Linked DNA regions of Candidatus Scalindua japonica. The protein of the gene in region 1 interacts with the protein of each later gene in a pairwise test. Links are inferred from orthologs where the notes say so. Each region holds a gene or a part of one and is shown on either strand. Other genes may lie near its edges. The genes, in order: leuS and ligA.

Region 1 (3,486 bases):
GCGCCAATTCCAGCACCTGTTACAACCCTGCTTCCAATTTTACCGGTAGTTTTGAGATTTTTTACTGTAATTATCTGGTCCAGGTCTCTAAAAAATATTGTTACCGTTGGAAGACCATCAACGGGATCAATCTTAATTTTTTCATGGTCCATAGCTACTATTTCAGCTACTATTTCATTGCCATTAATAAAAATAAGTTTATAGAGCCTCTTTTTACCCAGTTCTACATTTATTGTCCTGCTCTTTGTACAATCAATTGTTCGTTGAAAGTAGTTTCCACTTTCGGGAATAACTTCGATTTGATCTCCATTTTTACATAACAGATAAATTTGTTTATATCCATATTCATCAGTTGTGCCCAATCCAGATCGACTATCTTGAAAGTCTACTTTAAATAGTTCGCTTTGAATTCCATTTCCTTTATCATCCGACACATAAATATCTCTAATCTGGTGAGAAATATTCATCTGTCCAGGGACAGGTTTAATTTGTAATAAAAAGAGGACAAAAAACAAAAAACGATTTTTACAGGCATTTGGGACTCTCATCCGATTTATTAATAGTAGAAAACTGTTATTTATCTGACCACGAGGTTTACAAGCTTCTTTGGAATTACAATAGTTTTAATTATCCTCTTTCCATTCAAATTTTCATGTATCTTTTTGTTTTCCATTACGAGTAATTTTAAGTCATCCTCATTTATTTCTGACGGTACAACCAGTTTGCTTCTTACTTTACCATTTATCTGGATCACCATTTCCACCTCATCGGCTGCAATTGCGCTCTCATCATACGTCGGCCAGGGTTCGGAGAATATACTTGGATTTTTTTCGAGTATCTCCCATAGTTCTTCGCATATATGGGGTACGAATGGAGCCAGAATCTTAACCGTTGTCTCAAGAGAAAGTCTCAGGACATTCAAAGCATTGATATTAACCTCATCATTAAAATCCTTGCCTCTTAACTCAGCGCTGAAATCTACTACTATATTCAGCATTTCCATTATTGAGGCGATTGCTGTGTTAAAACTCCAGGATTTTTCTATATCCTCAGTAACTTTTTTTATTGTTATATTTATCTGTCTGTAAAGTTCTTTTGTCTCTTTTGAAAATAAGTTGCGTTTGATCTCTGATGTAGGAATAGTATTAAAGTGTTCTTCAAATGACGTAATAGTGTTCCATAGCCTGTTCAGGAAACGGTATGAACCGATCACGCCCCTGTCATTCCATTCAGCGTCTCGCTGTGGCGGGGCAATAAATAGGGTATAGAGGCGCTGCGTATCCGTTCCATATTTATCGGTGAACAGATCAGGATTAACAACGTTCCCTTTTGACTTAGACATCTTGGCCCCGTCTTTTATGATCATACCTTGTGTGAAAAGGTTTTTAAAGGGCTCATTGAAGTTTATAAGTTTGAGATCAAAAAATACCTTTGTTATAAACCGTGAATAGAGGAGGTGTAAGATCGCATGTTCAATGCCTCCAATATATTGGTCAACCGGCAGCCATTTATTAGCAGTTGTCGTGTCAAACGCCTGGTTATTGTCTTTAGATGAAATATACCGGAGAAAATACCAGCTCGAATCAACGAAGGTGTCCATCGTATCCGTCTCCCGTCTTGCACCGCCTCCGCATTTTGGGCAGGTCACCTTTACAAATTCGTCTACATCATCAAGCGGGCTACGTCCATGCGGCTTAAATTCTACATGGTCCGGTAGAAGTACCGGGAGGTTTTCCTCTGCTACGGGTACTGTTCCACAGCTATCACAATAAATAATAGGTATAGGGGCGCCCCAGTATCTTTGTCTTGATATTAACCAGTCTCTCAGTCTGAAATTTATATTTTTCTCTCCAATATCTTTTTCTTCAAAGAAATCTAAAATCTTTGGGATAGCTTCTCTGTTCGGTATGCCGTTAAACTGATCGGAGTTAACCTGTACTCCATCTTCAACATATGCTTCCTGCATCTCATCCGGATTTAGAATAGTATCATCGCCTGCAGGTTGAATGACGAGTTTTATGGGCAGATTGTATTTCTTTGCAAATTCAAAATCCCTCTGATCATGAGCAGGTACGGCCATAACAGCTCCGGTACCGTACCCCATCAGTGCGTAATTTGAAATCCATAAAGGCACTCTTTCATTGTTTACAGGGTTGATGACATATCTGCCTGTAAAGATACCCTCCTTTTCAGTGCTTTCAGAAGTTCTTTCAATGGTGCTTTGCCCTCTTACTCTCTCAATGAATGCTGATACAGGTTTTTCGTACTCAGTACCATCAATCAATTCGCTTATAATGGGGTGCTCAGGGGCTAATGACATAAATGTGACGCCAAATATAGTATCAGGCCTTGTGGTGAAGCATGGGACAGCCTTGTCAGACCCGTCTAATGCAAAGTTGATCTTTGCGCCTTCGCTCCTGCCAATCCAGTTTGCCTGCATGGTCCTTACTCGTTCCGGCCATCCGTCGAGTGTATCAAGATCATCAAGCAACCTTTGTGCATAGTCACTGATTTTAAAAAACCACTGTTCAAGATCCCTCTGTTTGACCTTTGTATCACATCTTTCGCAAAGGTCGTCAACTACCTGTTCGTTTGCCAGGACTGTCGCGCAGGAAGGGCACCAGTTTACAGCAGCTTTCTTTTTATATGCCAGATTTTGTTCAAATAGTTTAAGGAAAATCCATTGTGTCCATTTGTAATAGTCAGGTTCACAGGATGCGACTTCTCTATCCCAATCGTAGCCTACACCCCATTTTTCGAGCTGTATTTTCATTTTTTTGATATTGTTCTTTGTATGTATGGAGGGATGGATGCTGTTCGCAATTGCCGCATTCTCAGCCGGCAGGCCAAAGGCGTCCCATCCAATAGGAGAGAGTACTCTGTACCCTTTCATAATTTTGTAGCGGGAGACAACATCTCCTATAATATAGTTTCTGCCGTGTCCTACGTGAAGTGTACCGGAGGGATATGGAAACATGACGAGGCAGTAAAACTTATTTTTGTCGCATTCCTCATCTACACGAAAAAGACCACTCCCTTCCCAGAAATCCTGCCATTTTTTCTCTATTTCGCTAAATTTGTATTCTCTATTGTTCATGATTAGGTATATATTAAATTTAATGTTAATAGCACTTCGACTACCGGCCAGAATGACGTCTGGCTGGCGCTCAGCGTGACGTCATCTTAGGCGGAGTCAAGGTTATTGTTTTAGTCGGATCTTCATACCCGACATAAAATCACTGATCCCGGGTGACAAAAGGAGTACTTACTATCTTTGCAGGAAAATCTTTGTCCCTGATCCTTATACTTATCTGGCTTTTGTGCTCAGCAATATGTTTAAGCACATAACCACGACCTATGCCTATTTGCAGGCTAGGGCTGAAAGTCCCACTTGTTACCTTGCCTATAACATTGCCATTGAGGACGATCTCATTATCTGTTCTGGGGATGCCCTTATCAAGCATCTTGAACGCAATAAGTTTTCTC
Region 2 (3,292 bases), on another replicon or contig:
TTTTCCGATTTTCATAATCTCACGAAGCTTCTGGTTTTCATAGATAAAATCTGCTTCGCTCAGATGTCCAAATGCTTCGTGCGTAAACACACCGCAAAGTTTTGGATCAACAATTACGGTATACTTGCCGGCATCCACCGGTTTGGCGGAAAGCAGGTCCACAGCTCTCTTTGTAACCTCTTCACAACTCTCTTCAAAATTTTCAACTTTCCTGTACCCTCTGAGATCTCCAATTGAATTGTATGCCTGCTGCACATCCATACCGTCTTTTGCCATTGCCATGACCGAAACACCGCAGAATATATTTTCGCAAACGATAAAACTACCTTCCGAGTTCGCGAAGTAAAGCGTACCGTGGGAATCCACATATCTTACACTGGAAGTCTGTATCTTTTTTGAAGATAAGATGATATTATTGTACTTTTGACATAAATCATGTTTATCAATCAACGAGACGTCTGCCGGATCAAGATCAACCTGTGTTTTTACAATGTCATTAACTATCCCGGTTTCTGCAAGCGAAACGTCTTTATTACCAACCAGCTTTGCCTGTTCACATGCCATTTTTACATAGCGAGGTAAATCTTCAATATCATTAAAGGCGACAAATCCCCACCCGCCATTTACGAGAGCGCGCACACATCCCCCCATCATGCTGCTTTCGCCGATACTCTCCAACTCCTTACCCACATAAGAGACACCGGTCCCTCTTCCTTCATTAACACGTATTTCTATATGGTCTGCTTTTGCAGATTTTAAAGCATTCTTAATCAATTTTTCCATTTTGTTCCTTCCTACAAACTAGAGGTTAATTAATTTTTCAAACTCCTCTGTATTTAAAATTGTTGTTCCCAGTTCTTTTGCCTTTGTCAACTTTGATCCAGGGGATTCACCGGCAATCAGAAAATCAGTTTTGCTACTTACGGCTGACGATACTCTGCCACCCAGATTTTTTATTATGCCCTCGGCCTCTTTCCTGGTATATCCATTCAATGTTCCTGTTACTACGAAAGATTTCTCCGCTATAGGGGAGACACTCTTCGTATGTCGGCTAATCGCGGTAAGATTAACACCTGCGGTCTTTAACTTTCTGATAACATCTTGTGTATGGCTATTTGAGAAGAAATCTACTAAGCTTTTTGCCGTGATGCTGCCAATTTCGAAAATCTCCTCCAACTCTTCGACAGAGGCGTTCATAAGTTTGTCAAGTGTGCCGAACTCTTTTGATAACACCTCCGCTGCATGAGAACCGATATTCTGAATACCTAACGCGCAGACCAAAAGATGCAAATCTCTAGACTTACTCTTTTCTATTTCTGTGATAAGATTTTGAGCAGATTTTTCTCCCATTCTTTCCAGTGGTACAAGGTCATCAACTTTCAATGAATAAATATCAGCATAATCATTAATAATCTTTTTATCTACCAATTGCTCGATCAGGGCCGGACCTAACCCCTCGATATTCATTGCGTTTCTACTCGCAAAGTATACTATTCTTCTCTTCGCCTGGGCGGTACAGAGGGGATTATGGCATTTCAGATAAACCTCTTCTTTAATAACATCTCCTTCACAGGCAGGACATTTTTCCGGAACATCAAACCGTTGCTCGTTACCGGTGCGTTTCTCCTTCAACACCTTAACTACCTGAGGGATTATCTCTCCCGCTTTCCGAACAATGACACAGTCTCCTACGCGAATATCCTTTCTCTCAATTTCATCAAAATTGTAAAGCGATGCCCTGCTTACCGTTGTACCGCTGAGCGGGACAGGGTCTAATTCTGCTACAGGAGTTAATATACCTGTTTTTCCAACCTGCACCTTTATCGTCTCGATCTTTGTGGTCGATTCTTCCGGCTGATACTTGTAGGAGATAACCCAACGCGGCGCTTTACTGGTTGAGCCCAATATGCCATGAAGTCCTAATGAGTTAACTTTTATTACCATTCCATCTACCTGATATTCAAGCTCACTTCGTCTGCTTTCCCACAAATTACAGTATGAGATTGCTTCATCCATGTTTTTGCATAATTTATAGTGCGGGTTTACCGGAAGACCGAACTTTTTTATTGTTTCAAGGCATTCAATATGGTCTGTAAATTTACTATCACCATAATATCCAAAGGCATAGGCAAACAGGCGGAGGGGCCGTTTGGCTGTTGTTTGGGGATTAAGGAGTTTAAGAGAGCCTGCAGCGGCATTTCTGGGATTTGCAAATAAGGGTTCACCTTCTTCTTCACGTCTTTGATTCAGTATCTGAAAATCCCCGTCCGGAAGATATATTTCGCCACGGATCTCAATACTTGGCGGTATTCTGATGTGATCATCACACAGAAATCTTAAAGGTATGTCCTTTACCGTTCTTAAATTTGCGGTGACGTCATCTCCCCTGATACCGTTGCCTCTTGTAGCGCCACGTGTGAAGATTCCATTTTCGTACCACAGTGAAATTGCCACACCATCAATCTTATGTTCTATAACATATTCTATCTCCTCGATCAGCTCAAGACTGCCTTCCTGTGCCGAAGTCCGCCCGGCTATGTCACTCAAGCGGGTATTTTTTAATTTTCGTCTTATTCTTCTGTCAAATTCTCTTAATTCCTCCTCTGAGTATGTGTTTTCAATGCTGAGCATGGGTATCTTGTGTTCAACTGACTTGAATTCCGGAACAGGTTCACCGCTTACACGTTGAGTTGGTGAATCAGGTGTGATCAATTGCGGGTGGGAATTTTCAAGCATTTCCAGCTGTTTCATCAGTTGATCGTATTCATAATCCTCAATTTCAGGCATGTTTGAAACATAATACTTTCCGTCGTGGTATCGTATCTTTGCGCGAAGGTATTCAACCTTCTCAATTACATTTTTATTCACAATTAGTTCTCGTTCTTAGCCGGAAAATATGGTATTTAGAGGTGGAGCTTCCAAGATTATAACAACAGGCACTAAATTGAATAATACACAAGCTCTATGTGAATAACAAAGATATTTTTTCTGAGTACTTAGTTACTGCTATACCGAGCTATGCAGTATTCCGGTTTTCACATATAAGCAAAAACCCTTGACAATAAAATCTGTTTTTTATACACTTGAGGGCTTGTATTCTAAAGATTTGTTTTTAATTTCTTTAGTAGATTTATAAACCCATTGTGGAATGATTTTTTTACCTGCCTTCACATTATTTCCCGCCAGTGCGGGCAACATAACCCTATTTAGGCCAGGGATATAGGTTCAGGAACGAATTACCCATTTCTGCTAAAAATATCTTAAAATCATTTTGTTTACCAACTATTTATAA

What was found.
Region 2: the proteins of leuS (region 1) and ligA interact in binary tests that used the Escherichia coli proteins (3 or more experiments, as listed by UniProt). The link is inferred for Candidatus Scalindua japonica from one-to-one orthologs.

Annotation. Positions count from the first base shown.
Region 1 is NZ_BAOS01000005.1:13,770-17,255, reverse strand. The notes cover bases 338-3,486. They hold leuS (leucine--tRNA ligase), read right to left. Parts: upstream 3,098-3,486; coding sequence 578-3,097; downstream 338-577. Other genes in these bases: gcvT (glycine cleavage system aminomethyltransferase GcvT), read right to left, coding at 3,237-3,486; SCALIN_RS04505 (DUF6861 domain-containing protein), read right to left, coding at 338-434. Outside these bases: more of SCALIN_RS04505, read right to left, coding at 1-337.
Region 2 is NZ_BAOS01000017.1:136,996-140,287, forward strand. What follows is about bases 336-3,290. They hold ligA (NAD-dependent DNA ligase LigA), read right to left. Parts: upstream 2,869-3,290; coding sequence 802-2,868; downstream 336-801. Other genes in these bases: SCALIN_RS10655 (TldD/PmbA family protein), read right to left, coding at 336-783. Also shown: more of SCALIN_RS10655, read right to left, coding at 1-335. UniProt on the Escherichia coli protein: DNA ligase that catalyzes the formation of phosphodiester linkages between 5'-phosphoryl and 3'-hydroxyl groups in double-stranded DNA using NAD as a coenzyme and as the energy source for the reaction.